Regions from separate parts of the Halomonas rhizosphaerae genome, predicted to be linked through region 3. Evidence: predicted binding sites of a transcription regulator. Region 3 holds the regulator's gene; each other region holds the start of a gene.

Region 1 (10,163 bases), on a different contig from region 3:
AGGAGCTCAATGGCCTGCTCTTCTATCCGGTGCAGTACGAGGGCGAGGAGTCCTCCGAAAACGTCTTCTACACTGGCGCGGCGCCCAACCAGCAAGCGATCCCCGCGGTGAATTACCTGATGAACAACGTCGGCGTTGAACGCTGGGTACTGGCCGGCACCGACTACGTCTATCCGCGCACCACCAACAAGATCCTCGAGGCCTACCTGAAGGACGAGTTCGGGGTCGCGGAAGACGACATAATGGTCAACTACACGCCCTTCGGGCACTCGGACTGGCAGAACATCGTCTCCGAGATCAAGGAGTTCGGCAGTGAGGGCAAGAAGACCGCCGTGGTCTCGACGATCAACGGAGACGCCAACGTGCCCTTCTACCGGGAACTCGGCAACCAGGGTATCGATGCCGCCGACATCCCGGTGGTGGCCTTCTCGGTGGGCGAGCAGGAGCTGACCGGCATCGACACGGCGCCGCTGGTCGGGCATCTGGCGGCCTGGAACTACTTCATGAGCGTCGATACCGATGCCAACTACGACTTCATCGACGCCTGGATCGAATACACCGGGGACGAGATGGCGGTGACCAACGATCCCATGGAAGCCCATTACATCGGCTTCAACATGTGGGCCGAGGCAGTGCGCAAGGCCGGCACCACCGACGTCGACGCGGTCAAGGACGCGATCATCGGTGTCAGCGTGCCCAATCTCTCCGGTGGCTATGCGGCCATGATGCCCAACCACCACATTACCAAGCCGGTGCTGATCGGCGAGATCCAGGACAATGGTCAGTTCTCCATCGTCTGGGAGACCCCGTCCACGGTGGCCGGTGATGCCTGGTCAGACTATCTGGAGGGATCCAGGGACCTGATCAGCGACTGGCGCAAGCCCATGGAGTGCGGCAACTACAACGTCGTGAAGGGTAGCTGCGGTGGGAGCGAGGCCCAGGAAGAGGTCGCCTCCGCAGACGAATAGGACCGGTCTGCCACCGGGTCAGCGCCTGACCCGGTGGTGATGACACGCCACTCGACGATCATTGCCAGGAATTCCCCATGAAGATCCCCCCTTGTCTCAGGCGGATGCTGGTCCTGTGCCTGCTGGCCTGTCTGCCGTTGGCGGCCAATGCGCAGGATGACGACGGCCAGCAGCTCCTCGAGTCACTCGATGCCTCGTCCTACGCCCAGATGGGTGTGGCCATCGAGGCCATCATTACCAGTGGCGACGAGCGCAGTCGTGGCTGGCTGGAGGCGCTGCTGGGCGGCAAGCTGCAGCGACACAAGGAGACGGGCCGCTTTGTCGTGGTGCTCGAGAACCGGGGCCGTGACTGGCCGGTGGTCGATGCCCTGACGGGCGAGGCCCTCGGCGAGATGTCGAGGCGCGACCTTGATCGGCTCGGCATCAACAACGCCCTGCGTGGCCAGTTGCAGGGCGCGCTGGCGGTGCTTGACCTGCAGGCCGATGGGGTCAGCGAACGCCGCCAGGCGGCTCGCGCCCTGCTCGGCGACGTCGATGCCACCCTTGCCGAGCCACTGACGGTGGTGATCGACGCCGAGGAGGATGCCGAGGTTCGCCGCCTGCTCCAACAGGCGCTGGCGATCCATCGCCTGGAAGAGGGTGACCTGGCGGCGGTGGACGCCCTGGCGGGCAGTTTGAATTCCCGGGTACGCTCGGCGCTGAATACCGCCAGTCGCAGCGAGGACCCTGGGCTCGCCGCCGCTGCGACCTCGGCCCTGGCCGATATCGAGCAGAAGATGAAGCTCAATCGAGGACTCGAGACCCTATACTTCGGCCTGTCGCTTGGCTCGGTACTTGTGCTGGCGGCCATCGGGCTCGCCATCACCTTTGGCGTCATGGGCGTCATCAACATGGCCCATGGCGAGCTGATCATGCTCGGCGCCTACACCACCTGGGCCATGCAGCAGCTGATGCCTGGCCAGCCGGGACTGGCGATGGTGCTGTCGATTCCTGCCGGTTTCCTGGTGGCGGCGTTGGCCGGTATTGCCATCGAACGCGGCGTGATCCAGTTCCTCAAGGGCCGTCCTCTGGAGACTCTGCTGGCCACCTTCGGTGTTAGCCTGATCCTCCAGCAGCTGGTGCGCACCGTGATCTCGCCGCTGAATCGCACCGTGGTCACTCCGGAGTGGATGAGCGGCTCGATCATGATCAATGAGGGGCTCTCGCTGACCCTCAACCGCCTCTACGTGCTGGGCTTTGCGCTGGTGGTGTTCGCCGGCCTGATGCTGGTGATGCGACGCACATGCCTGGGGCTCGAGGTGCGGGCGGTGACCCAGAATCGCGCCATGGCACGCTCCATGGGCATTCGGGCGACCCGTGTGGACATCATGACCTTCGCCCTGGGGTCGGGCGTGGCCGGGCTCGCCGGCGTGGCGCTCTCCCAGCTCACCAACGTGGGGCCCAACCTGGGCCAGAACTACATCATCGACTCCTTCATGGTGGTGGTCTTCGGCGGCGTCGGAAACCTGTGGGGTACCCTTGTGGCCGGGCTCTCGCTGGGCGTGATCAACCAGGTCCTCGAACCCTGGGCAGGTGCCGTGCTGGCCAAGATCCTGGTGCTCGTGTTCATCATCCTGTTCATCCAGAAGCGCCCCCGCGGACTCTTTCCGCAGAAGGGCCGGGCGGCGGAGGGCTGATTCGTCATGTGGCTGACAAGACCATTTCGTGAACGATCGACGCAGCTCTTCCTGGGGATCCTGCTCGCCGCTCTGGCAACGGTGACGCTGCTCAACCTGATGCTGCCGGCGGGTCATCCGCTGCATGTCTCGACCTACACCGTGACGCTGCTCGGCAAGTACCTGAGCTATGCACTGCTGGCGGTAGCCGTGGACCTGGTATGGGGCTATCTCGGTATCCTGAGCCTGGGGCACGGGGCCTTCTTCGCCCTGGGCGGCTATGCCATGGGGATGTACCTGATGCGCCAGATCGGCGACCGGGGCACCTATGGTGATCCGGTGCTGCCGGATTTCATGGTGTTCCTCGACTGGGAGGCGCTGCCCTGGTACTGGCTGGGCTTCGACATGGCCTGGTTCGCCTTCCTGATGGTGCTGCTGGCGCCGGGCCTGCTGGCCCTGGTGTTCGGTTTCCTGGCCTTCCGTTCCCGGGTCACGGGGGTGTACCTGTCGATCATCACCCAGGCGCTGACCTTCGCCCTGATGCTGGCCTTCTTCCGCAACGAGATGGGGTTCGGTGGCAACAACGGTCTCACCGACTTCAGGGAGCTGCTGGGCTTCGACCTGCGCAGCGATGCCACCCGGCTCGGGCTGTTCCTTGCCACCGGGATCGCGCTGGCGCTGGGGTATGTGCTGTGCCGGGCGATCGTCGCCAGCAAGCTGGGCCGGGTCAGCGTGGCTACCCGCGACGCCGAGGCGCGCACGCGTTTCCTCGGCTACCGGGTCGAACGCTTTCAGCTCTTCGTCTTCGTGGTTTCGGCGATGCTGGCCGGGGTGGCCGGCGCCCTCTACGTGCCCCAGGTGGGCATCATCAATCCAAGCGAGTTCTCGCCGATCTTCTCGATCGAGATCGTGCTATGGGTCGCGCTGGGCGGGCGGGCCACCCTCTACGGGGCGGTCATTGGTGCCATTCTGGTCAACTACGCCAAGACGGTCTTCACCGGGGTGATGCCTGATGCCTGGCTGTTCGCCCTCGGTGGCCTTTTTGTGCTGGTTACGGTGCTGCTGCCCAAGGGGATAGCCGGCTTGCTCGCCTATCGCCTGACACCCCGGCGCCTCAAGAGAAAGCCCGCTGCCCAGTCATCTACTCCCGGGGAGGCCTCCGCATGAACATTCTGCATTCCCTGGCCGATCGTGATCGCGTCTTCGACTTCCTGGTCCCCGCCAGATCACCGGTCGATGTTCGCCACGGGCCGATCCTCTATGTCGAGGATGTCACCGTCAGCTTTGATGGCTTCAAGGCCATCAATGATTTGAACCTGACCATCGACGACGGCGAGCTGCGTTGCATCATCGGCCCCAATGGTGCGGGCAAGACCACCATGATGGACATCATCACCGGCAAGACGCGGCCCGACAGCGGCTCGGTCTGGTTCGGCAGCCGGCATGACCTCCTGGCCATGAGCGAGCCCGAAATCGCCAGCCTCGGCATCGGGCGAAAGTTTCAGAAGCCGACGGTCTTCGAGGCGCTGACGGTGTTCGAGAACCTGGAGCTGGCCATGGCGGCCGACAAACGCATCCTGCCCACGCTTACCGCCCGGATGACCGGCGAGGTCCGTGACCGCATCGAGGAGGTGCTCGCGACCACCGGTCTGGTGGCGACGCGCCACCACCCGGCGGGCATCCTCTCCCACGGGCAGAAGCAGTGGCTGGAGATCGGCATGTTGCTGATGCAGCGTCCGCGACTGCTGCTGGTGGACGAGCCGGTGGCAGGCATGACCGAGCAGGAGATGGAACGCACCGCGGAGTTGCTGACCAGCCTGGCCGGAAAGGGCAAGCAGTCCGTGGTGGTGGTGGAGCACGACATGGGCTTCGTGCGCTCGATCGCCCGCACGGTGACGGTGCTGCATCAGGGCAGCGTGCTGGCCGAGGGCAGCATGGATCAGGTCTCCCGCGATCCCAAGGTCGTCGAGGTTTACCTGGGCGCCGACCCCGACGAGGAGGCCGCCTGATGCTGACCATCGACACGCTCAACCAGTTCTACGGTGAGAGTCACACCCTGTGGGACCTCGACCTGACCGTGCCGACCGCCGAATGCACCTGCGTGATGGGCCGCAACGGGGTAGGCAAGACCACTTTGATGAAGGCCATCATGGGCGAGGTGGCACTCGCCTCGGGCAGCATCCGCTATGACGAGGGCATCGAGCTGACGACGCGTCGTGTCGAGGAACGCTCACGGCTGGGGATCGGCTACGTGCCTCAGGGACGGCAGATCTTCCCCCTGCTCACCGTGGAGGAGAACCTGCGCACCGGCCTGGCGGCGAGGACGGATGGGCTCAAGCACATTCCGCCGCGCGTCTATGAGCTCTTTCCCGTCCTCGAGGAGATGAAGCATCGTCGCGGCGGTGACCTCTCGGGAGGGCAGCAGCAGCAGCTGGCCATCGGCCGGGCGCTGGTGCTGGAACCGAGGCTGCTGATCCTCGATGAGCCGGGGGAGGGCATCCAGCCCAATATCGTGGCCCAGATCGGTGAGGTCATTCGTCGACTGATTCAGGAGGATGGTCTGAGCGTGTTGCTGGTGGAGCAGAAGCTGCCCTTCGCCCGCCGATATGCCGACCGCTTCGTGATCATGGACCGCGGACGCCCCATGGCCAGGGGCAGGATCGATGAGTTGTCCGATGCACTCATCAAGGAGCACCTGACGGTTTAGGCCGGGGAGCGCCAGAAGGCAAGGAGCAAGGGGTCCTTTGTGCATAGGGCCCCTTGCTCGTTTATGGCCCGACTGTCCGGGCGGCTGCACCTTCAGGGGGCAGCGAGGCGTGTCGGCTGCACCCCGATGAGACGTTGTGGTCCGTTACCGAGAGCCTGTCCTCTTTCTCAAGCCGTTGAATATAATAGAAAAACCTCATGCTTCCCCATTCTGGTACATCCCTTGCTGATGCTTGTGCAGAGATACCTGGCTATGAGCTGCCCATGACCGTCTTCGAGTCTTCCCTGGATGCCCCGCTGCCGATCGATTCCGGTCACCGCTTCGATGCGGATCGCCATTGGGCGGCCTCTCTCGAGCTCGGCTTCGAGGCCCGTGAGGGGGTGACCCGCATGGCGCGATCCCGTCATCTGGGTCCGCTGCGCGTCCAGCGTCCCTTCCACCCCGAAGGCCAGGGCGGCGCCTGCCATGTCTACCTGCTGCATCCCCCCGGCGGCCTGGTCAGCGGTGACGCCCTGTCGATTACCGCCGGGGTCGGCGCACATGCCCATGCGCTGTTGACGACCCCCGCCGCCAACAAGCTCTACAAGGCCGACAGCCATGGAGTGGCCTGGCAACAGCACACCCGCCTCGACATCGCCGACAGCGGGATACTCGAGTGGCTGCCACAGGAAACCATTGCCTTCGATGGCTCCCGAGGAGAACAGCGCACCACCATCGCGCTTTCGGGGTCGGCACGCTGCCTGGGCTGGGAGGTGATGGCCCTGGGCCGCCCGGCGAGCGACTTGCCCTTTTCCTCGGGGCGCATCGAGCAGCGCTTCCGCCTGACCCGGGATGGTCGGCCACTCTGGCTGGAGCGTCAGCCGCTGGATCCTGGCCACCCGCGCTTCCGTGGCCACTGGGGGCAGGGCGGGGCCACCGTGCAGGCCACGCTCTGGGCGGTGGGACTCGAGGATGAACGCGAAGCCGTTGACGCCCTGCGCGAAGGCCTGCCCGGGATGTCTCCCCGGTGCGCGGTCACGGTGCGCCACGGCGTACTGCTGCTGCGCTACCTCGGCCAGGAGCGTAACGAGGCCTGGGACCTGTGTCGTCGTGCCTGGGAAATCCTGCGGCCACGTTTGATTGGCCTGCCGGCCCATACGCCGCGCATTTGGCTGACGTAGTTTGGGTACTGTGAGAAACGTGCTGCCGTCCTGTGGGAGCCGTGCTTGCACGGCGATTTGTGCAACTGTCATTCGCGCTGCAAGCAGCGCTCCCACAGGTACGGCGATCCTTGTGGTCATGACCCAAGATCACCCCCTTCACCTTGTGAGGCTCCCATGGAACTGACTCCCAGAGACAAGGACAAGCTGCTGCTCTTCTCGGCGGCCCAGCTGGCCGAACGGCGCCGCGCGCGTGGCCTCAAGCTCAATTATCCCGAGGCGGTGGCACTGATCAGCTTCGAGATTCTCGAGGGTGCCCGGGATGGACGCAGCGTCGCGGAACTGATGAACGTCGGCCGCGAGATCCTGACGCGCGATGACGTCATGGAGGGCGTGGCCGAGATGGTTGATGAGGTCCAGGTGGAAGCGACCTTTCCCGATGGCACTAAGCTCGTCACCGTCCACGAGCCCATCGTCTAGGGAGGGAAAAATGGCCTTCGTTCGCGCAGTTTTAGCTGTTTCTACAGCAGCCAAAAATGAAGAGGGAAAACTCAATGATTCCCGGTGAATATTTCTTGAAGGACGGTGACATCGCGCTCTGTGAGGGGCGTGATCGCATTACCGTCGATGTCGCCAATACCGGCGATCGCCCCATCCAGGTCGGCTCTCACTACCATTTCGCCGAGGCCAATGCGGCCCTGCGCTTCGATCGTGACAGGACGCTCGGCTATCGCCTCGACGTGGCCGCCGGCACCGCGATCCGTTTCGAGCCCGGTCAGATGCGCGAGGTGACGCTGATCCCCTACGGCGGCCGACGCCACATCTACGGGTTTCGCGGCTCCGTCATGGGCAGCCTGGAGGGAGACGTGCAATGAAAATCTCGAGACAGGCCTATGCCGACATGTACGGCCCCACCGTGGGCGATCGGGTGCGCCTGGGCGACACCGAGTTGTGGATCGAGGTGGAGCGCGACGCCACCCACTACGGCGACGAGGTGAAGTTCGGCGGTGGCAAGGTGATTCGCGATGGCATGGGGCAGAGCCAGCGCCATGACGAGGCGGTCATGGATACCGTGATCACCAATGCCCTGATCCTCGACTGGTGGGGGGTCGTCAAGGCCGATGTGGGACTCAAGGGAGGACGCATCGCCGCCATCGGCAAGGCCGGCAACCCCGACACCCAGCCCGATGTGGAGATCGTCATCGGGCCCGGCACCGAGATCATCGCCGGGGAGGGCAAGATCCTCACCGCCGGCGCCCTGGATGCCCATATCCACTTCATCTGCCCCCAACTGGTGGAAGAGGCGCTGATGAGCGGCATCACCACCATGCTGGGGGGTGGAACCGGGCCCGCGACAGGCTCGAATGCCACCACCTGCACCGCCGGGGAGTGGCACCTGGGCAAGATGCTCCAGTCCGTCGACGACATGCCGATGAACATCGGTTTTCTCGGCAAGGGCAATGCCAGCCTGCCCGAGGCGCTGGAGGCCCAACTCGAGGCCGGGGCCATGGGGCTCAAGCTCCACGAGGACTGGGGGACCACCCCGGCCTCCATCGATAACTGCCTTACCGTTGCCGACGCCTACGACGTCCAGGTGGCGATCCACACCGATACCCTCAACGAGTCGGGCTTCGTGGAGGATACCCTGGCGGCCTTCAGGGAGCGCTGCATCCACACCTACCACACCGAGGGCGCCGGGGGTGGCCATGCCCCGGACATCATCACGGCCTGCTCGAAGGATTATGTACTGCCCTCGTCGACCAACCCGACGCGACCTTATACCGTTAACACCATCGATGAGCATCTCGACATGTTGATGGTCTGTCACCACCTCGATCCGAAGATTCCCGAGGATGTGGCCTTCGCCGACTCGCGCATCCGCCGCGAGACCATCGCCGCCGAGGATATCCTCCACGACATGGGCGTGATCTCGATGATCGCCTCGGATTCCCAGGCAATGGGACGCGTTGGCGAGGTGGTGTGCCGCACCTGGCAGACCGCCCACAAGATGAAGGTCCAGCGTGGCCTGCTGCCCGAGGACGAGGCCCTGGGGGCCGATAACGTCCGGGCCCGTCGCTATATTGCCAAGTACACCATCAATCCGGCCATCACCCACGGGATCAGTCATGAGGTGGGCTCCATCGAGGTGGGCAAGCTGGCCGATCTGGTGCTCTGGAAACCGGCCTTCTTCGGCACCAAGCCGGCACTGATCCTCAAGGGGGGCATGATCGCCGCCGCGCCCATGGGCGACCCCAACGCCTCGATCCCTACGCCCCAGCCGGTTCACTACCGCTACATGTTCGGTGCCTTCGGCCGAGCAGCGAGCCAGACGCGCCTGACCTTCGTCAGCCGGGCGGCGCTGGAGGCCGGCATCGGGGAGCGGCTCGGGCTGCGCAGTGCGCTCAGCGCCTGCCGCGATGTCAGGCTGGTCCGGAAGGGCGACATGAAGCTCAATGAGGCCTGTCCCGAGCTCTCCGTGGATCCCCAGACCTACGAGGTACATGCAGACGGTGAACTTCTGACCTGCGAGCCCGCCACCGAGCTGCCCCTGGCCCAGCGCTACCACCTGTTCTGAACCATGACGACATCGCCAAGCCAGCTTGTCATCGCGAGACCTCGCGTGAACGCTGACACCACGGGCGAAGCGACGCGGTCGATCTTCATGGATGAAGATCGAGGAAAGCCGGCACAGGGATGTGCCGTCTTTCCGACCGCGGGAGTCCGCACGGGGTGTCAGGGTTTCGGTCACGGGGCGTTGAGCGAGGGCAAGGCTGGCGGACGGCGAGGAGGCACATACCCATGCTGATGCTGATCGAACGCCTCGGGCCCATCGAGGCGAACCGGGCGACCGACACCCTGACCCTGCCCTATGAGCGGCGTGTGCTGGGCCGCCTCAAGGCAACGAGTGATGCCGGTCTCTCTCTTGGCCTGTTCCTGGACCGTGGCCCGGTGCTACGCGACGGCGAAGGACTGCGAGCCGAGAGCGGGGAGGTCGTGCGGGTGAAGGCGGCCGTGGAACCGGTGGTCACCGCCCGTATTGCAGCGGGGCTGCCCCTGGCCCGGCTTGCCTACCATCTGGGCAACCGGCACGTGCAGCTGGCGCTGGGCGAGGACCTCCAGGGCAGCTACGTGCGCTTCCCGCCGGATCATGTGCTGGAGGCGCTGGCCGAACGGCTGGGAGCTAGCCTCGAACGCCATGAGGCTCCCTTCGACCCGGAGTCGGGCGCCTATCAGGCGCAGGAAGGGGATGCCCGTTCAAACGCTCATGCACACGCGCCTGGCCACTCACACGACGATCACCATCATGACCACGCGCCCCCCCATGCCCACTGAGGCCACCGTGCTGCCGTCGAGAGCGGGTCACGGCGATGACCTGGCGCTGCTGGGATTGCTGCAGCTGGTCAGTCCGGCCCTGCCCATCGGTGCCTTCGCCTTCTCCCAGGGACTGGAGAGCGCCTTCGAGCTGGGCTGGGTGACCGACGAGGCCACCCTTGGCGAGTGGCTCGACGGCGTGCTGGAGGATGGCCTGACCCGTTGCGAGCTGCCGGCGCTGGCCCGACTGCAGGCAGCCTGGGGCGTGGGCGACCACGCGGCGCTGGCCGAGTGGGACACCTGGCTCGCCGCCAACCGCGAGACCGCCGAGCTCGCCGCCGAAGACAGCCGGCTGGGCGCGTCGCTGGCGCGTCTCCTGGAG
Region 2 (10,163 bases), on a different contig from region 3:
CCGCTGGCGGCCACGTTGAGCACCTTGAGGTCCTCGGGATCCAGCGACTTGCGTGCACGGTGATAGAGCTCGGTGACCCGGATCGCCATGGGGCTGTCCAGGAAGACCATCTGCTGGCGCAGGCGCCCTTCATGGTAGAGCACGCTCAGGTGGTAGAGGATCTCCTGGGTGCGCCCCACGGCGAAGGCGGGAATCAGGACGTTGCCGCCGTCGGCATGGGCCTCCTCCAGCACGCGGGCGAACTCCTCGAGAGTCTCCTCCAGGGGGCGGTGGTCACGGTCTCCGTAGGTGCTCTCCATCAGCACCAGGTCGGCGTCATAGAGCTTTTCGGGATCCTTCATCAGCACCGAGCTGGGATTGCCCAGATCGCCGGAAAATACCAGGCGCCGGGTCTGTCCCCCCGAGGGCAGGGCCAGCTCGACGATGGCCGAACCGAGGATGTGGCCGGCGTCACGAAATACCAGGCTGGCCCCGCCCGGCAGTTCGACCAGCTGGCCGTAGGGATGAGACTCGCAGAGTGCCAGGGTCTGCGCCACGTCCTCCAGCTCATAGAGCGGCTCGACCAGCGGCTTGTCGTTGCGCTTGCGCCACTTGTTCTCCCACTCGATGTCCTTGGCCATGATGAAGGCGGCGTCCTGGAGCATGATCTCCAGCAGGTCGCGGGTGCCTCGGGTGCAGTGGATCGGCCCGCGATACCCCTCCCGCACCAGCTTGGGCAGCAGCCCCGAGTGGTCGAGATGGCCATGGGAGAGCACTACCGCTTCGAGCTCCCGGGGCAGCTGGCCGAAGGACTTGGCGTTGGCCTCGTCGGCGTCGCTGCCACCCTGATGCAGGCCACACTCCAGCAGCAGCTTGTGCGAGCGGCCATTGCCGTCCAGTGCAATGAGATAGCGCGAACCGGTGACCTCCTTGACCGCGCCCTGGAAGGTGAGTGTCGACATGGTCTCGCTCCTTGTAGCCGAAGAACGGCTGGTAGCCGAAGAACAGGGCGAAGGCACGGCCCCGGCCTGCCCCCTTTGCCTCAGCATAACGGATTCCCGAACAGCCGGCGTCGTCCACGCCACACCCCTTGACCCGGATCATCCCGCATCGAGCGGGTGGTACATCAGCCCCTCGCGGCGCTGAAAAATGAATGAAGAAATTCCTGGCAACAGCCCGATATTCACTGGCCACTCATGGCTCATTTTCGCTATGATGAATGGCAACCATCTCGCCAACACAATGGAAGAAGACAGATGAAATCCACGCCGACACTCGTGCTGGTCATGGGGGTTTCAGGATCAGGAAAATCTCACGTCGGCAAGTTGCTTGCCGAGGCTATCGATGCCGACTTCATCGATGCCGACGACCACCACAGTGCCGGCAGCATCGCCAAGATGTCGCGTGGCAAACCCCTCAATGATGGTGACCGGGAAGGCTGGCTAGAGACCCTTGCCGACTTCTTTCGTGACCATGCCCGCCGAGGCCGTTCGCTGGTGATCGGCTGTTCGGCACTCAAGCGCCGCTACCGCGACCAGCTGCGCAAGGGAGCGCCGGCGCTGCGAATCCTCTACCTGCATGGCAGCCGCGAGCTATTGTTCGACCGGCTGACCCATCGCCAGGGACACTTCTTCCAGGGAGACCATATGCTGGACAGCCAGCTTCGCGACCTGGAACCCCCGGGCGATGACGAGGCGATTCGCGTGGATATTTCTCTCTCACCGGAGGAAATCGTCTCGACATTTCTCAAGAGAACCGTGGCCTGACACTTATCTCATATGACTCATTAAAGACCGCAATAAAACATCAATATCACATAATAAAGGGAGGCCATCGGCCTCCCTTTTTCATGCTTCTTCCTGCCCCATCTCCACGACTACAGCGGCCAGATGGCCAACTGGGGCCAGGTCAGAAGGGCCGCTAGCACCAGCAGTTGGATCGCCATGAAGGGCAGCACCGATATGTAGATGTCCTTCAAGCTGATGTCCGGTGGCGCCACGCTCTTCAGGTAGAAGGCCGCGGGGCCGAACGGCGGCGAGAGGAACGACACCTGCATGTTCACGGCGAAGAGGATGCCGAACCAGATCGGGTCATAGCCCAACTCAGTGACGATGGGCAGGAAGATCGGCAGGGCCAGCATGGCGATGCCGATCCAGTCCAGGAAGAGCCCCAGCACCAGCATGATCGCCATCATCACCAGGATGATCACGATGGGCGCCACCTCCATGCCCAGGATCATCCCCGACACGAAGCGGTTGCCGCCCATCAGGTTGTAGACCCCCACCAGGGCCGCGGCGCCGATGCCGATCCAGATGATCATGCCGCAGGTGAAGAGCGTCTGGCCCAGGCTATGGTGCAGGATGGCGATGTTGAACTCGCCGCGCAGCACGATGGCCAGCATCACCCCGAACACCCCCATGGCCGCCGCCTCGGTGACCGAGGCGATGCCGCCATAGATGGTGCCCAGCACCAGGAAGGCGATCATCCCCGGCAGCAGGATCGCCTTGACCGCCTCGAGCTTGCTGGCGAAGGGGTTGTCCTGGGTCGCGGCGGTGAGCGGCGGGCCCATCGCCGGGTTCTTCAGGCAGCGCACCAGCACGTAGGCGATGTAGGAGCCCATCAGGATCACCGCCGGGGTGATCGCCGCGGTGAACAGCTCGGCGATGGAGACGCTGGCGATCAGGCCGTAGATGATCAGCACGATCGACGGCGGCATCATGGTGCCCAGCGCCCCGCCGGCGCACACCACGCCGATGGAGAGGCGCTTGTCATAGCCCAGGCGCAGCATCTGCGGCAGCGCCAGGATGCCCAGCAGCACGATCTCGCCGCCGATGATCCCCGACAGCGCGGCGAGGAAGAAGGCCACCACGATGGTCTGCACCGCCACGCCGCCGGGCAGCCGCCCGGCGAACACCCGCATGGCGTTGAACAGGTCCTTGGCGATGCCCGAGCGGTCGAGCAGCGAGGCCATCAGCACGAACATCGGCACCGCCACCAGCGAGTACTCGGTGATGAAGCTGAACACCCGGCTGGTGACCAGCGGCAGCGCCGTCTCGCCGAACCAGCCGAAGGTGAAGACCATCGCCACCAGGCCGGTGATGAAGGCCAGCGGCAGGCCGGTGACCAGCAGGCCGAAGATGGCGGCGATCATCAGGATCGTGGCCGTCCCGATATCCATCAGCGTGTCTCCTCGTCTTGCGGGGCCGGAGCGGCGGGACGGGCGCGAATCGACTGCACCAGGTGCAGCAGCGCCTGCAGGGTCATCAGCGCCAGGGCAAACAGGATCATGCCCTTGACCAGCGCCGGAAAGGGCGGATTCCAGGAGGTGCCGGAGCGTTCCAGCTGCCACTCTCCGAGCGGGTTGTGCGAGGCACGCCAGAACATGTGGAAGGCGGCATAGCTCATGGTCAGGCAGAAGCCCAGGGTCACCAGGTCGTTGAAGCGGTCCATCCAGCACTTGAGCCGCGGGCCGGCGCTGTCATAGAGCACCTTGACGCGGATATGGCTGTTGCGGGCCAGCGCCGCGGGGCCGCCCAGGGCGAAGGTCACGGCGACCAGGAAGACCACGGACTCGTGCACCCAGGAGGTGGGGCTGTTGAAGCCGTAGCGCAGGAACACCTCGACCACGCTGATGCCCATGGCGATCAGCACCAGCCAGGCGGCGCCGCGGGCGCCCCGGGCCACCAGGCGGTCCAGGGCGGTGCGTTCGGGGCCGAGCTCCTCGACCTGCTCGATCAGCTCGGCCGGGTCGCGGTTGTCGGGGGAAGGTTGGGTCATGATGGGTCTCTTCGCACATCGTCCGGGCTCGGCCCGGACGATGGTCGGCTTGCCAGGGGGTGGATGTCGGCCGGCTTACATCAGGTTGCGGGCTTCGAGGAACTCGACCACGGAGTCGTAGATCTTCTGGTTCATCTCGCTCTCCTCGGCCCACTCGGCCCACTCCTCCTTGGCGATGGAACGGAACTTGGCGCGCTCCTCCGGGGCCATGTCGATCAGCTCGATGTCCTCGTCCTGGCGTGCCTCGGCCACGGCCTCGAGGTCCCGCTTCTTGAGCTCGAAGACCATCTCGTAGGCCAGCTTGTCCACCGAGGTCTCGAGGATCGCCTGGAGGTCCTCCGGCAGGCCGTCCCAGATCTCCTTGTTGAGGGAGACGGAGACCATGGGCAGTGAATGGAACCCCGGATAGTTCGGGTAGTTGGCGAAGCTGTGCAGCCCCTGGCTGTGGTTGGTGGAGAACACCGTGTAGTCGGCGGCGTCGATCACGCCCTTCTCCAGCGAGGTGTAGACCTCTGAGCCCGGCAGGTTCACCGGGGCGGCGCCGGCCTTCTCGAAGATGTTGTAGACCATGCCCTCCGGGGCGCGGACCTTGAGGCCCTCGAGATCCTCCACGGTGCGGATCGGGCGCTTGGAGGGGAAGGACTCCAGGCCGGTCGCAGCGGCACCGATCAGCTGCACACCGTAGGGGTTGACCAGCTCGTTGTAGAGCTCCTCGCCGCCACCGTGATTCATGTACTCCAGGAACTCCAGCGGGTCGCCCCAGGCGCCCACCAGGTTGCCGAGCATGCCGAAGGCCTTGTCGCGACCGGAGAAGTAGCTGGGATCGGTGAGATGGCCCTGGAGGATGCCCGACTCCACGGCGTCCAGGGTCTGGTTGGCCTGGACCACGGCGTTGACCGGCAGGATCTCGATCTCGATGCGCCCGTCGGACATGGTGTTGACGTTCTCGGCCCAGGCCTTCTTGAGCTCGAACTGCGGCTCGCCCGAGGTCTCGGAGGTCTGGAAGGTCCACTCGTACTCGGCGGCCTGTGCAGAGAAGGCCAGCGCGCCGAGCACGGCGGCGGTCAGGCCCTTGAGGGCAAAGGAGGGGCGTGGCGTGGTCTGTTTCATGGTGCGTTTCCTTCTGTGGCGCATGACGGTTGTTGTTGTCGGTGCAGGACACCGCGTGCGAGGCGAACCGGTCAACCCGGTTCGGGAACGTCTGCGCCCGGCAGGCGCAGACGTGGCGGACGATGGTCGAACAGGCTCTCGAACCCCAGATCCAGCCCGGTGCGCTCGAGCACGGAGAGGGCCGCCTGCTCTGCCTCCTCGGGCTGGCGCAGGCGGATCGCCTCCATCAGCCGGCGATGGCGCTCCATGCTGTCACTCAGCTCGGCCGCGCTGTGGTTGGAGGTCTCCACCAGCAGGCCGATGGCCGGCTTGAGCATGTGGCTGAGCTGGGCCCACAACAGGTTGTGGGTGGCCGCGAAGATCGCTTCGTGGAAGGCCACGTCGTGCTCGTCGTGGCTGCGCCCCTCGCAGCGCCGATCGGGCGCCTCCAGGGCACGGATCATGTCGCGCCAGGCCGTCTCGATGGCCAGCAGGTCGGCGGCGGTGGCATGCACCGCCGCCAGCCGCGCCATGAAGGGCTCCACGGCCACGCGGAAGGCGAAGATGTCGCGCTGGATGCGCGGGTTGGGCTGGGCGAAGCGGGCCATCCAGTCGCTGACCCGGGGGTCCAGCAGATGCCAGTCGGTGAGTTCGCGCACCCGGCTGCCCTGCCCCGAGATGCGCGTCAGCATGCCCGCCGAGACCAGCTGCTGCAGGGCACTGCGCACGGTGCTGCGGCTGACGCCATAGGTCTCGCAGAGATCCAGCTCTCTGGGCAGGAAGCTGCCCGGCGCATGCTCGCCGGCGAAGATCGCCCGGGCCAGGTCCTCGGCGATATCGGGCTTGTGGGCGAGTTTGCGCCCGGACGGGGGCTGACGCGATGACATGGGGCTCTCGGCGGCTCCTGTACGACTTGATGCAATCTATGTCGGACATAGGGTCGCCCAGATGCCACGGCCTTGCCTTTAGACTTTGGTCACACACCCGGAGCTTGTCGGATTTGACGCTGATCAGCCGCGATATCCGGCGCTTGCGTGACGACCGGTCAATCCATCATGTCTAGACCGCCGCGGCGTTGTCCCGCTCCACCGCCTGGAACATGCGCTCGGGCAGATCGGGAATCGCCGCCCTGACCCGGTTCCAGCTGGGGATGAAGGGGCGCTCGCCGGGGTTGTCGAGAAAGGCGCTGCCGGCCTCGAGCAGGTTGGCGGCGAACAGCTCCACGGCCTGCTCCTCGGCGTGGCGGTCGAGCCGCAGGCCGTTCATCACGGCATCGTGGTCATAGGCCTCGATCAGGTCCAGCGCCAGGCGGTAGTAGGTCGCCTTGAGAGTGCGAAAGCCCTCGGCGCTGAAGGTCACGCCCTGGGTGGCGAGCTTGCGGTAGAGCGCCTTGGCGATATCCAGGCTCATGCGGTTGAGGCCCCCGGAGGCGTCCTCGGCGGACACCGGCTGGTGCTTGTGGTCGTAGGCATCGGCCAGGTCCACCTGGCAGAGCCGCTTGGTGGAGTAGTTGCGATGCACCTCGGAGAGCACTCCGATCTCCAGGCCCCAGTCGGCGGGAATCCGGATGCCGTCGAGCACTTCGCTGCGCATGGAGAACTCGCCGGAGAGCGCATAGCGGTAGCTGTCCAGATACTCCAGGTAGGGCAGCGGCCCGTGCATCTGCTTGAGCGCCCGCAGCAGCGGCGTAACCATCAGCCGCGAGACCCGGCCATTGAGCCTGCCCTCGGCGATGCGCGGGTAGTACCCCTTGCAGAACTCGTAGTTGAAGTGGGGATGGACCACCGGGTAGAAGAGCCGCGCCAGCAGGCCCCGGTCGTAGGTGAGGATATCGCAGTCGTGCAGGGCGACCACCCGGCCGCGGTTCGAGGCCTGCACGTAGCCGGCGCAGTACCAGACATTGCGCCCCTTGCCGGGCTGCTGGGGCGCCAGACCCTGCGCCTCGAGCTCGTTATCCAGCGCCTGGAGCCGAGGGCCGTCGTTCCAAAGGATGCGGTGGTGCTGCGGCAGCCGGGCGAAGAACTCCCGGGCATGCAGGAACTGTTCGCGGTCGGCGCGATCGAGCCCGATCACCACCTCGGCGAGATAGGGCACCCGGCGAAGTTCCTCGACGATATGGGCCAGCGCCGGTCCCTCCAGCTCGGCGAAGAGCGACGGCAGGATCAGGCTCATGGGACGGCGCTCGGAGAACGCGACCAGCTCTTCCTCGAGGGCCGCCAGCGGCCGGCGGGTCAGATTGTGGAAGTCGGTGATGATGCCATTCTGGTGGAAGTCGCTCATGCCGTCGCCCTCCTGGCCCCGTCACTGCTGACGTGCGTCACCGCCGGCGCTGGCCGGCGGTCGCCTCGCCCCCACCAGTGGGCCACCCCCTCGGCCCAGCCGTCGGGGCCGGTGGCCCTGCTGCGATAGAGCGCCGGCTGGCGGGGCGACACCGCCAGGCCATGGCAGCCGCGGATCACCACCGCCTGGTCTACCGTCTCGAGCATGGGAATGTCGTTGGGGCCATCGCCGAACCCCAGGGTCAGCGGCCGCTGGCCACGCAGCGCCTCGAAGCGCTCGATCAGCCAGGCGACGGCACTGCCCTTGTGGCAATCCCCGGTGACGTGCCAGAAGCGCCCGCCGCGCATCAGGCGCAGGCCGTCGCCCTCGAGCCCCTCCCGGAAACGCGCCAGGCTGTCGTCCGAGTCCTCCCAGAGCAGCGGCTCGCTGCCCTCGCGCAGCCGCGCCAGCCGTGCCTGTGGCTCCGACAGGCCGGTGAAGGCCACTAGGTCGTCGAGGGTCATCTCGCTCATGGTGGTGAAGCCCACGCCCAGCCGCGACCGCCACACCGCGAGCCGCTGTCGGATGAAGCCGATGTCGACCCCCAGCGTCCTGATCACCAGGCCATCGGCGGCGGAGCCGCGGTCCAGCCGGGCATGGCACCAGGCCGGCGGCAGCCCGGCCACGGCGCCGTTCTCGGCGATGAAGGGGGCGTCCTCGATGCCGAGCTCGTGGCGCAGCGGCACGATCTCGCTGCGGGTCTTGCTGGTCACCGGGATCACCGGTACCCCTAGCGCCTTCAGCCGGGCGAGCCAGGGGCGGGCCGGGGCCCAGCCGTAGCAGTGGTGGTCGAGCAGCGAGCCATCCAGGTCGGTAAAGAGCAGGCGCGGGCGCCGGGCGGAGTCGGGGGGCGAGGCGGGTATCGAGGGCATGGCGTTTCCGGTTCCGTGTCGTGGACTCGCCATGCCCCATGCAGGGCGCATGCCAGGGCGAGCCAGAGGCCCCGTCTCACAGGGGCCCACGGCGCGTCATGCCCGGGCGTCGGCGCGATTGCACCAGCGCAGGACACGAAAACGCCCCGCCATGGTGCAGCCTGGCGGGGCGCTCGGGATCCCCTGGCCGCAGCCAGAGTCAGTCAGCGACAGGGCGTCTCAGCGATAAACCGGCAGGCGGGCACAGACGGCCTCGACCTTCGCCTTGACCTCGGCCTCGATGGCGGCGGTGTCGTCTCCTGCGGCCATGACGTCGAGGATGTCGCAGATCCAGCCGGCGAGCTCTCGACACTCGGTCTCGCCGAAGTCGCGGGTGGTCACTGCCGGGGTGCCGATGCGCAGGCCCGAGGTGACGAAGGGGCTCTGGGGATCGCCGGGCACGGCGTTCTTGTTGACGGTGATGTGGGCGCGCCCCAGGGCGGCGTCCGCATCCTTGCCGGTCAGGCCCTGCTTGATCAGCGAGAGCAGGAAGAGGTGGTCCTCGGTGCCGCCGGAGACCACCTCGAAGCCGCGCTCGATGAACACCCCGGCCATGGTCTGGGCATTCTTCACCACCTGCTGCTGGTAGGCCTTGAAGCCGGGCTCCATGGCCTCCTTGAAGCAGATCGCCTTGGCGGCGATGACGTGCTCCAGCGGGCCGCCCTGCCCGCCCGGGAAGACCGCAGACTGCAGCTTCTTCTCGATGGCCTCGTCGCCCTCGGCGGAGAGGATCAGGCCGCCACGCGGGCCGCGCAGGGTCTTGTGGGTGGTGGTGGTGACCACGTGGGCGTGGGGCAGCGGGGTCGGGTAGACGCCGGCCGCCACCAGGCCGGCCACGTGGGCCATGTCGACCAGCAGGTAGGCGCCCACCTCGTCGGCGATCTCGCGGAACGTCGCCCAGTCGATGATCTGGGAGTAGGCGGAGAAGCCGGCGATGATCATCTTGGGCCGGTGCTCGCGGGCGAGGCTGGCCACCTCGTCGTAATCGATGCGGCCGTTCTCGTCGATGCCGTACTGCACGGCATGGTAGTGCTTGCCGGAGAAGTTGGGCTTGGCGCCATGGGTCAGGTGCCCCCCCGCATCGAGGCTCATGCCGAGGATGGTATCGCCCGGCTTGACCAGCGCCTGGAACACCGCGCCGTTGGCCTGGGAGCCAGAGTGGGGCTGGACGTTGGCGTAGGTCGCGCCGAACAGCTCCCTGGCGTAGTCGATGGCCAGCTGCTCGACGATGTCCACGTACTCGCAGCCGCCGTAGTAGCGCTTGCCGGGATAGCCTTCCGCGTACTTGTTGGTCAGCTGGCTGCCCTGGGCCTCCAGCACCCGGGGACTGGCGTAGTTCTCGGAGGCGATCAGCTCGATGTGCGCTTCCTGGCGAGCGACTTCCTTCTGCATCGCATCGAACAGGACGTCATCGAAACCGGCAATCTGCATGTCACGGCTGAACATCGGCGGGAAACCTCGCAAAACGGGAGAATCTGGGGGCCACATGATACCCCAGCCCCCGTCGGCTTTCACATGAAAGGCGATCATGGGCAACCGCCGGATCCTTCATGGGCGCGCGACAGCGCGGCAGGCCTGCCGAACGCCTCAGCGGCTCTCCACCCGCATCTCGAGTCGCTCGGGCAGTGCCAGGGGATCGGCAGAGAGTGCGTCCAGTTCGCTGTCGGCGGGCAGGGTCAGCTGGAGGGTGAGCTCGCTCGCCTCGCCCGCCATCATCGCCACCAGGCCGGTGAGGACGGCCTCGATCTCGGGGCCGAGCATCATGCCGAATCCCCGGGCCTGGGTCCGCGCCTGCTCCACGAAGACCGCCTCGCTGATCCCCTGGCTGGCCGCCATGACCGCCGGCAGACGGCCGAAGAGCCCGAGGTCCGAGATAGTGGCGTCGACCCGCCCGCCCAGCAGGGTCACGCCCTCCAGGCTCTCCATCTCGGCCAGGAAGGCGGCCGGCTCTACGCCCTCGGGCAGGCGCACCGGCAGGTCGGCATCCACCGCCCAGCCGAAGGCCTCCTCGGCAGTGATGTCCAGCTCGCCGAGCAGCCGGGTGTCGCCGTCTACCGCCTCCCAGCGTCCGGTGGAGACCGCATCGAG
Region 3 (10,163 bases):
AGCGGGCACGGGCCGGCATCGGCTACCTGCCCCAGGAGGCCTCGATCTTCCGCAAGCTGTCGGTCGCCGACAACATCATGGCGATCCTCGAGACCCGCAAGGACCTCGACCGCGCCGGGCGCCGGGCCCGGCTCGAGCAGCTGCTCGAGGACTTCCACGTGACGCATATCCGCGACAACCTCGGGATGAGCCTCTCCGGGGGGGAGCGCCGGAGGGTCGAGATCGCCAGGGCCTTGGCAACGGAACCCGCCTTCATCCTGCTCGACGAGCCCTTCGCCGGGGTCGACCCCATCTCGGTGGGCGAGATCAAGGGCATCATCCGCCAGCTCAAGGCCCGCGACATCGGCGTACTGATCACCGACCACAACGTCCGGGAGACCCTCGACATCTGCGACACCGCCTACATCGTCGGCGATGGGCGCATCATCGCCGAGGGCGATGCCGAGGCGATCCTCGCCAACCAGCGGGTCCGCGAGGTCTACCTGGGCGAGGACTTTCGTCTCTGACCGCAATCAACTGATATGCTTGTCGTTATTCCGCGACGGCATGAAGATTGCGGATGGCACGATTGTTGCAGATTTTGTGCTTGCAAGCCTCCCGACCAGCGGCTAGGGTTGGGGTTTTCGGCGAGTCGAGGGCACTCCTCTCATGGCCATGAAGGCGTCCCTGCAGCTGCGCGTCGGCACCCAGCTGACCATGACCCCCCAACTGCAGCAGGCCATCGCGCTGCTGCAGCTCTCGACCCTGGACCTGCGCCAGGAGATCCAGCAAGCACTGGAGTCCAACCCCATGCTGGAGGTCGAGGATGACTTCGGCGAGCAGGCGGTGAGCGAAGCGCCCGACGAGGAGTGGGCCAGCGAGATCCCCGACGAGCTCAGCACCGACAGCGACTGGTCCGACACCTACCAGGACCTCGGCACCGCGCCCGCCGGCGGCAGTGGCGAGGGCCCGGACTTCGAGCGCCAGGCCTCGGGCCAGAGCCTCCAGGGGCACCTGGCCTGGCAGCTGGCCATGACCGACCTTGACGCACGCCAGCAACGCATCGCCGAGAGCCTGATCGACGGCGTCAACGGCGACGGCTACCTGACCCAGCCCCTGGAGGAGATCCGCGACGGCCTCCGAGCGCAGGGCCTCGAGGGCCTCAAGACCCGCGAGGTCGAGCAGGTGCTGTTGCGCCTGCAGCAGTTCGAGCCCACGGGGGTCTTCGCCCGGGACCTGCGCGAGTGCCTGATGCTGCAGCTGGCCACCCTGCCCGACGACACCCCGCTGTTGCCGCAGGCCCGCCGCCTGGTCCGCCAGTTCCTCGAGGCGCTCGCCGGCGACGACCGCCGCCTGCTCAAGCGACGGCTCGGCCTCGACGACGACGCCCTGGACACGGTGATCGAGCTGGTGCGTTCGCTGGACCCGCGCCCCGGCAGCGGCTTCACCGACAGTGACGGCGCCTATGTCATCCCCGACCTCATCGCCCGCCACACCCGCGATGGCTGGCAGGTGGAACTCAACCCGGAGGCGATGCCGCGGCTGCGCATCCAGCCCGACTATGCCGCCCTGATACGACGGGCGGACAAGAGCGAGGACAACCAGTTCCTCAAGGACCACCTGCAGGAGGCGCGCTGGCTGATGAAGAGCCTGTCCAGCCGCAACGACACCCTGCTGCGGGTGGGCCGCGAGATCATGGTGCGCCAGCTCGACTTCCTGGAGCACGGCGAGGAGGCGATGAAACCGCTGATCCTGGCCGACATCGCCCAGGTCGTGGAGATGCACGAGTCGACCATCTCGCGGGTCACCACCCAGAAGTTCATCCACACGCCGCGCGGGATGTTCGAGCTCAAGTACTTCTTCTCCAGCCAGGTGGGGGGCAGCGGCGAGGGCGACGCCCACTCCAGCACCGCCATCCGGGCACGCATCCGCAAGCTGATCCAGGACGAGCCCCCTCGCAAGCCCCTCTCCGACAGCAAGTTGGTCACCCTGCTCGATGAGGCCGGCATCAGCGTCGCGCGACGCACCGTCGCGAAGTACCGCGAAGCGATGGGCATCCCCTCCTCCAGCGAACGCAAGCGGCTGCGTTGAAGGCCTCTCGCTGGCGCTCCCGCGGCCCCCGGACTTCTTCCTCCCACACGGACGCAAGCGGTTGAAATGACGCCGGTCATGCGCCTCTCGAATCCCCTCGTCCGAGGGGGTATGCAGGACAGCAAAAAGGGTTACAATCGACCCATAACCCGACAGAGCAAGGAGCGTGTCATGCAAGTCAACATCACCGGCCATCATGTGGAACTGACCGACGCCCTGCGTGACTATGTGCAAGAAAAGCTCGCCCGCGTGGAGCGCCACTACGACAACATCACCAACGTGCAGGTCACCCTCTCCGTGGAGAAGGAGCGCCAGCAGGCGGCCTGCACCCTGCATGCTGCCGGTGCCGATCTCCATGCCGAGGCCATGGAGAACGACATGTATGCCGCCATAGATGCCCTGGCCGACAAGCTCGACCGCCAGCTGGTCAAGCACAAGGAAAAGGCCCAGGCCCGCGCCCAGGGCGCTGGCGCCCGCTGATTTCGTCATGACACTGGACGCCATCCTGCCCCCCGAGCGCACCCTCTTCGATGTGCCGGGGGGGAGCAAGAAACGGGTGCTGGAGTTCTTCAGCACCTTCATCGCCCAGAACACCCCGAGTCTCGACAGTCAGGAGGTCTTCAGCCGTCTGATCGGGCGCGAGCGACTGGGCAGTACCGGTATCGGCAACGGGGTCGCCATTCCCCATGCCCGCAACCCTCACTGCAAGGCCCCCATCGCCGGTTTCCTCAAGCTGGCGGAGCCGGTGGACTTCGACGCCATCGACGGCGAGCCGGTCGACCTGGTGTTCGTGCTGCTGGTGCCGGAGGAAGCCGACGAGGCTCATCTGGCCCTGCTCGGCCAGGTCGCCGGGGTGATGAACGATGCCGATACCCGTGCCCGGCTGCGTCACAGCACCAGCCAGCGCGAACTCCATGAGCGCCTCACGGAGGCGATCCGACGACAGGCCCCGGCCGGCTGATCCTTCCCCCTCGGGCCTGCCCGGCCATCCCACGACCAGGAGACCCGCATGCAGCTTGTGATCATCAGTGGCCGGTCAGGCTCCGGCAAGTCGATCGCGCTGCAGGCGCTGGAAGACCTGGGCTACTACGCCATCGACAACCTGCCGGCCATGCTGCTCGGTGCGCTCGTCGATGAACTGCAGGATGACCGCTCGCTGCGCTCCTCGATCGCCGTCAGCATCGATGCCCGCAACCTGCCCGCCGCCCTCGAGCGCTTTCCCGAGCTGCTCGAGGAACTGCGTGGCCGCCGGGTCGACTGCCAGGTGGTCTACCTGACCACCGACGCGCGCATTCTCCTCGAGCGCTACTCCCATACCCGCCGCCGACACCCCCTGACCCGCGGCAGCGACATGACCCTCGCCGAGGCGATCGATACCGAGGAGCAGTCTCTCTCCGAGATCCGCGACCTCGCCGACCTGGTGATCGACACCACGCGGCTCTCGGTGCACGAGCTCCGGGGGCGCATCACCGATCAGGTCGCCGGCCACCGGGCCGAGCGGATGACCCTGACCGTGGAATCCTTCGGCTTCAAGCGCGGGGTGCCACTGGACGCGGACATCGTCTTCGATGCCCGCTGCCTGCCCAACCCCTACTGGGATCCGGCGCTGCGCGATGCCACGGGACGCGATCCCAGCATCATCGCCTTCCTCGACGGCTACCCGATCGTTGCCGAGATGCTCGACGACATCCTCGCCTGGGTGGAGCGCTGGCTGCCACACTACCAGGCCAGTCAGCGCAGCTACCTCACCGTGGCCATCGGCTGCACCGGCGGCCAGCACCGCTCGGTCTACCTGGCCGAACGCCTGGCCGACCGGCTGGCGAACCGGCACGACGGGGTGCGGCTACGCCATCGTGAACTGGGGGTGCAGATCACCCTCCCCGCCGGCCAGGAGATGGCCGAGGACAACCCCGCCCAGGAAGGAACCTGACGCGTGCCGAGTCGCAAGCTGACCCTGACCAATCGGCGCGGCCTGCATGCCCGCGCCGCTACCAAGCTGGTGCAGTGCTGCCAGCCCTTCGACGCCCGGGTCACCGTGTGCCGCGGTGACCAGCAGGCCGACGCCGGCAACATCATGTCGCTGCTGATCCTGGCCGCCCCCTGCGGCACCGAGCTCGAGGTCTGCACCGAAGGGGAGGACGCCGAGGCGGCCCTCGAGGCGATCACGCGGCTCTTCGAGGCCCGCTTCGACGAGGACGGCTGAGGCCGTCAGCCCCCCGCCACCATCAACTCGTCGACCAGCCAGCTGCCGGTATGGATGCTGCCACGGGTATCGGTATCATCCCCGACGCCGACGAGGCCCTGGAACATCGTTTCCAGGTTACCGGCGATGGTGAACTCCTCCACCGGATGCCGGATCTCGCCGTCCTCGACCCAGAAGCCGGCGGCGCCACGGGAGTAGTCGCCGGTCACGCCGTTGACCCCCTGCCCCATCAGCTCGGTGACCAGCACGCCGCGGCCCATGCGGGCGAGCAGTGCCTCGCGGCTCTCCAGCGGCGCGGTGATGCGCAGGTTGCGCGCGCCCCCGGCATTGCCGGTGGTCTCGAGGCCCAGCCGCCGGGCACTGTAGGCCGAGAGCATGTAGCTGGCCAGGCGACCGTCGCGAACGAAGACATTGTCGCGGGTCTGCACCCCGTCGCCGTCGAACGGCGAGCTCGCCATGGCGCCGACTTCCATGGGCCGCTCGCCGAGGCTGAACCACTCCGGGAAGAGAGGGGTGTTCAGTCGGTCGCACAGAAAGGAGGCCTCTCGATAGAGGGCGCCCCCGGCAATTGCCCCCATCAGGTGGCCGACCAGGCCAGCGGCGAGGGTCGGATCGAAGAGCACCGGCATCCGCCCGGTGGCCGGTCGCCGGGCACCGAGTCGCCGCAAGGTGCGGCGCGCGGCACTCTCGCCCACCGCCTCGGCAGCGGCCAGGTCACCGGGTGCACGGGCGCTGGTGTAGTCGTAGTCCCGCTGCATGCCGTTCTCGTCCTCGGCAATCAGCATGCAGGAGAGCGAGTGGCGGCTGCCGCATTGGCTACCCAGGAAACCATGGCTGTTGGCGTAGGCGTGCACTCCCTCGCCGCTGGAGAGGCTGGCCCCGTCGGAGCTCTTGATGCCCGCCATGACCCGACCGGCCGACTCGCAGCGCAGCGCCAGATCGGTGGCCTCATCGATGGAGAGCGGCCAGGGATGGTGGACGTCGAGGTCGGGCAGCTCGGTGGCCATCAGTCGCGCGTCGGCCAGGCCCGAGGCCGGATCCTCGCCGGTGTGACGGGCGATCGCCAGGGCCTTCTCGACCACGGCACGCACCGAGGCCTCGCCGGCGTCGCTGGAGGAGGCGCTGCCCTTGCGCTGCCCCACATAGACGGTCACGGCGATCCCCTGGTCCCGGGACAGCTCGACCGTCTCCACCTCGCCCTCGCGGACACTGACGCCGACGCCCTGGTCGACGCTGGCCCCCACCTCGCAGGCATCGGCCCCCAGCCCACGGGCCAGGTCCAGGGCCATCCGGGCGCGACTCTCCAGCAGGGTCTGCTGCGCGGCGGCATCGAAAGCCTGTGTCATGAACGTCTCTCCTCACTCGGCCGGCCATCGGGCCGGCCCTGTCGATGGTGCATTGTCCAGCCCCGTGCCGCGGGCTGATATACTGGTGCGCAATTCGATCCCGACTGACGTGGAACCAGCATGACCCAGGATGACCTCTCCCCGGCCGACGAGCGGCCCAGCAAGTCCCAGCTCAAGCGCGAGATGCAGGCCCTGCAGCAGCTCGGCGAACAGATCATCGCCATGAGCGATGCCCAGCGCGCCCGCTTCCCGCTCTCCGACGACCTGCTGCGAGCCATCGAGGAGACGGGGCGCATCAAGGCCCGCGAGGCCCGCCGGCGCCACATGCAGTACGTCGGCAAGCTGATGCGCGGCGAGGACCTCGACGGCATCCAGGCGGTGTTCGACGAGATCGAGAACGAGACGCTGCGTCGTGACCATGCCTTCCACCGCCTGGAGGCGTGGCGCGACCGGCTGGTCGCCGAAGGCGACGAGGCCGTGGAGGCCTTCGTCAGCGAGTTTCCCGCGGTCGACCGCCAGGCCCTGCGCCAGCTGATCCGCAATGCCCGCCGCGAGCGGGACCAGGGGAAACCGCCAACCAACGCCCGCCGGCTGTTCCGGCTGATCCGCGACACCGCGGGCCTCTAGAGCCGGAAGCCGGAAGAGCGCTGCTTGCGGCTGGAAGCCGGCAGATACCGAGCCTTGACGGCTCTGGAACCTTCCAGCTTCCGGCTTCAAGCTTCCCGCTTATGACTGGGTGCCGCCCACGGTCAGCTCGTCGAGCTTCAGCGTGGGCTGGCCCACGCCCACCGGCACGCCCTGCCCCTCCTTGCCGCAGACGCCGATACCGGTGTCGAGTTCCATGTCGTGGCCGATCATCGAGACTCGGCCCATGGCCTCGGGGCCGTTGCCGATCAGGGTCGCCCCCTTCACCGGCGCGGTGATCCTGCCGTCCTCGATCAGGTAGGCTTCGCTGGCCGAGAAGACAAACTTGCCGGAGGTGATGTCCACCTGGCCGCCGCCGAAGCTCACCGCATAGAGGCCCCGCGACACGCTCTTCAGGATATCCGCGGGGGCGTCGCTGCCGGCGCGCATGTAGGTGTTGGTCATGCGCGGCATCGGCAGGTGGGCGAAGGACTCGCGCCGTGCGTTGCCGGTCGGCGCCATGCCCATCAGCCGGGCATTGAGCTTGTCCTGCATGTAGCCGGTCAGGATGCCGTCCTCGATCAGGGTGGTGCTCTGGCCCGGGGTCCCTTCGTCGTCGACGGAGAGCGAGCCGCGCCGGTCGACCAGGGTGGCATCGTCGACCACGGTGACGCCGCGCGAGGCGACCTGCTGGCCGATTCGCCCGGCGAAGGCCGAGCTGCCCTTGCGATTGAAGTCACCCTCCAACCCATGGCCCACCGCTTCGTGGAGCAGGATGCCCGGCCAGCCTGGGGCCAGTACCACCGGCATCTGGCCGGCCGGCGCCTCGACGGCCTCCAGGTTGACCAGTGCCTGCCTCACCGCTTCCCTGGCATAGCGCTCGGCGACGTTATCGTCGCGCAGCCGCACCATCGCGAAGCGGCCGCCACCGCCGGCGCTGCCCCGCTCGCGGCGCCCGTTGCGCACCGCGATCACGCTGACGTTGAAGCGCACCAGCGGGCGGATGTCCGCCGCCAGGGTGCCGTCGCTGGCACGCACCAGCACGACCTCGTGGACCCCCGTGAGCGAGGCGCTCACCTGGGATACCGAGGGGTCCGCCGCCCGGGCCACCCGGTCGGCGAGCTTGAGCATGGCGATCTTGTCCTCGGCAGAGAGGCCGGTGAGCGGGTCGACGCCAGCATAGCGGGCCTGGCTGGCCATGGCCACGCCCGGCGCCACCGCCAGCCGCTCGCCGCGGCGCACGATGCCGGCGGCGGTGCGTCCGGTCTCGGCCAGGGCATCGGCGGTGATCTGGTTGGAGTAGGCAAAGCCGGTCTTCTCGCCGGCCAGGGCGCGCACCCCGACGCCACCGTCGATGTTGTAGCTGGCTTCCTTGACCTCGCCGTCCTCGAGCACCCAGCCCTCGTGCCAGCTGCGCTGGAAATAGAGGTCGGCATAGTCGATGCCCGGGCCCATGGCGTGGCCGAGCCCGTCATCCAGGGCCGCGAGGTCGAGGCCGCCGGGCGTCAGCAGGACAGCGCTGGCCTCGTCGAGCATGGCGTGAGTCTGTGATGTCATTCGGCACTTTCCAGAGAGATCCGCGGTGAGGTCCAGGGGCCCTGCACGCGGTAGTGGATTCGGGTCACGCGGTCGATGGCTTCTCCGAACAGCTTGTCGGCGAGGAACAGGGCACCGCCGACCACCGGGGCGCCGGCCAGTACCGCCGCCAGCGGGAGATTGCTGCTCACCGGCACTGTGACGGCCAGGCGCTGGTCGAGTTCCCGACGCGCCAGGTCGACGCTGCCGTCCAGGGTGAAGCGGGTCGCCGGCCCCTCGATCTCCACCGGACCGCGGGTTTCCAGCACTCCACCATACAGGGTAGCGGCACCGGTGACACGATCGAAGGCGGTTCCCTGGCCGGTGACATCGGAGAAGTCGAGCCTCAGCCGGCGCAGCAGGTTGTCGACGTTGAGCAGGCCGACGACCCGCGCGGAGGGCGACTCGATGTTGACGAAACGCCCATCGCGAAGCGCCATCTCGAGACTGCCGCGGGAGCGTGCCAGGGCAAACTGCCAGGGGGCCCCCGGCCAGGCCAGTTGGCTCGTCACCCGGGTCTCGGCGCTGCGCACGGCGACCGGCTGGCCCAGCACCGCCAGGGCAGTGCCGAGGTCCCGGCCGTCCAGGTCGAGCCGCGCCCGGGTCAGGCTGTCCCCGGCCCCGCTCGCCTCCCACACCAGGTTGCCATGGGCGCTGATCTCCCCCAGCGTCAGGCCCAGGGGATCGACCACCAGCCGGTCGGCCGCCGACCGCCAGCGTCCGTTGAAGGGGCCGAGGCGCTGACCCTGCCAGGCGATCTCGGCGACCCGCAGCCGCCCGTCGGGCACGGCCTCCAGGCCCTCCGGCAAGGGGGTCGCCTCGGGCGGCACATCGAGTTCGTCCAGCAGCTGGCCACTGCCGCTGTCCGGCGGCACCAGGGCGTCCAGCAACAATCGCTCCAGCACGATATCCAGGGGGGCTTCGAGGGCGGGTCGATACGACAAGTGGCCGGTGGCCAGGCTACCGTCCAGGTCCAGCTCCCAGCCCCCGCTGCGCGCACCGCCCTCCACGACCAGCGACCCCAGGCAGCGTGACTGCACTTGCAGGCAATCGGTCTCGAAGACCAGCGACGAGAGGACTGCCGGGGCGGCACTATCTCCCTGACCGCGGCCGCCCCGGGCGACCAGCGGCGACAGGGCCCGGGCCCAGTCGGCCACCGGCAGGCGCGGCTGGTAGGCCTCGACGCGCCAGCCGGGCCCCCGGGGCCAGGCGTCCGGCTGCCGCCCCAGCCATGCCTGCCCTTGCCCGGAGGCGCCATCGTCGAGCTCGCGCCAGCGCAGACCCAGCCGATCGCCCAGGCGGCCATCCAGGCGCCCCCCGGTCAGGTCGAAGGTCAGCCGCAGGGGCAGGCGTGCCTCGCGGCGCTTGCCCAGCGGGTCCGGCAGGGCGATGGCCAGCCCCTCCAGGCCACTGTCGAGGCGCAGCGAGGCGCCCTCGTCGCCGATCGCCAGGCGGCCCTGCCAGGGCAGCTGGCCCTCGATCAGGCCGCCGAGGCCCGACATGCCGCTCCACTCGGCGATGGCCTGGGCCTCGGCCGTGCCGGCCAGGTCGAGCCCGCCGGCCAGGGTGTCGATATCGCTGCTCACGGGCCCGCCCAGCAGCCGCCCGGCCAGGCGCCCCTCCAGGCCGCCCTCCTCGCCGCGCTGATGCCAGGCGAGGGGCCCCTGGAGGTCACGGAACGTCAGCTCCAGGGGGTCATGGACCAGCCTGGCAAAGTCCGCCTCGGTGGCGATGTCCAGTTCCAGGGAGCCGGGCTCGCCCAGGGTCAGGGCCAGGTCCAGGGTACCGGACGCCCGGCCCTCGCCCTGCCACTCCTCCACTGCCGCCATGCCCTCCACGGGCAGCGCCAGCAGGTAGCGGCGCAGCGCCTCGGCGGAGGCATCGAGCCCGCCGCTCACCTCGAGCCGCTCGTCCGCCAGGCGGACCTCGCCGCCGCGCGCCTCGACCCCCAGGCTCTCGGCGCGGTCCACTTCCGCCGTCAGGGTCCCGTCGGCCATCCGCAGCCGACCGCCGACCCCCTCGAGGGCCGGCCAGCCGGGCGCGAAGGAGAGGCGCCCCTCCTCCACCTCCAGGGCCAGTTGCAGGACCGGCTCGACCTTCACGCCCTCACGACTCAAGGGCACATGGAGGCGCAGCGAGCCTTCGGGCACCCGGCCGGCGACCCCGTCGACCAGCCAGTCGGTGAGCTCCGGCCCCAGCACGCCCACCGGCAGCCAATCGACAAGGGGGGTCTCGATGGCGTCCACGTCGTGCAGGTCGAGCTGGAGACCGAAGCCGCCGCGCTGGCCACCCCCCACCGAGAGCCCGAAGCCTCCCTCGACCCGGGCCCCGTTCCAGTCGACCTC

Evidence for each region. The regulator sigma-54, encoded in region 3, starts transcription at its own class of promoters, with help from an activator protein. The targets are predictions, from matches to a motif close to TGGCACNNNNNTTGCTNT.
Region 1: the regulator sigma-54 is predicted to act here: its motif matches at 5,542-5,559, upstream of QLQ86_RS13320 (urease accessory protein UreD).
Region 2: the regulator sigma-54 is predicted to act here: its motif matches at 8,074-8,091, upstream of QLQ86_RS11965 (HAD-IIB family hydrolase).

What each region holds. Positions count from the first base shown of each region.
Region 1 is NZ_JASCQQ010000028.1:59,277-69,439, reverse strand. Features, by position in the region: gene urtA (urea ABC transporter substrate-binding protein) at 1-968, shown strand, start outside; gene urtB (urea ABC transporter permease subunit UrtB) at 1,046-2,644, shown strand; gene urtC (urea ABC transporter permease subunit UrtC) at 2,651-3,790, shown strand; gene urtD (urea ABC transporter ATP-binding protein UrtD) at 3,787-4,632, shown strand; gene urtE (urea ABC transporter ATP-binding subunit UrtE) at 4,632-5,330, shown strand; gene QLQ86_RS13320 (urease accessory protein UreD) at 5,594-6,490, shown strand; gene QLQ86_RS13315 (urease subunit gamma) at 6,647-6,949, shown strand; gene QLQ86_RS13310 (urease subunit beta) at 7,024-7,344, shown strand; gene ureC (urease subunit alpha) at 7,341-9,044, shown strand; gene ureE (urease accessory protein UreE) at 9,269-9,802, shown strand; gene QLQ86_RS13295 (urease accessory protein UreF) at 9,792-10,163, shown strand, end outside.
Region 2 is NZ_JASCQQ010000027.1:134,310-144,472, reverse strand. Features, by position in the region: gene QLQ86_RS12000 (MBL fold metallo-hydrolase RNA specificity domain-containing protein) at 1-941, opposite strand, end outside; gene QLQ86_RS11995 (gluconokinase) at 1,236-1,745, shown strand; gene QLQ86_RS11990 (TRAP transporter large permease) at 1,856-3,157, opposite strand; gene QLQ86_RS11985 (TRAP transporter small permease subunit) at 3,157-3,756, opposite strand; gene QLQ86_RS11980 (TRAP transporter substrate-binding protein) at 3,832-4,866, opposite strand; gene QLQ86_RS11975 (FadR/GntR family transcriptional regulator) at 4,938-5,732, opposite strand; gene QLQ86_RS11970 (glycosyltransferase family protein) at 5,905-7,125, opposite strand; gene QLQ86_RS11965 (HAD-IIB family hydrolase) at 7,122-8,036, opposite strand; gene glyA (serine hydroxymethyltransferase) at 8,256-9,521, opposite strand; gene QLQ86_RS11955 (hypothetical protein) at 9,663-10,163, opposite strand, start outside.
Region 3 is NZ_JASCQQ010000032.1:12,626-22,788, forward strand. Features, by position in the region: gene lptB (LPS export ABC transporter ATP-binding protein) at 1-506, shown strand, start outside; gene QLQ86_RS14710 (RNA polymerase factor sigma-54) at 649-2,070, shown strand; gene hpf (ribosome hibernation-promoting factor, HPF/YfiA family) at 2,242-2,550, shown strand; gene ptsN (PTS IIA-like nitrogen regulatory protein PtsN) at 2,558-3,031, shown strand; gene rapZ (RNase adapter RapZ) at 3,080-4,000, shown strand; gene QLQ86_RS14730 (HPr family phosphocarrier protein) at 4,004-4,273, shown strand; gene pmbA (metalloprotease PmbA) at 4,279-5,619, opposite strand; gene yjgA (ribosome biogenesis factor YjgA) at 5,740-6,246, shown strand; gene tldD (metalloprotease TldD) at 6,346-7,800, opposite strand; gene QLQ86_RS14750 (YhdP family phospholipid transporter) at 7,797-10,163, opposite strand, start outside.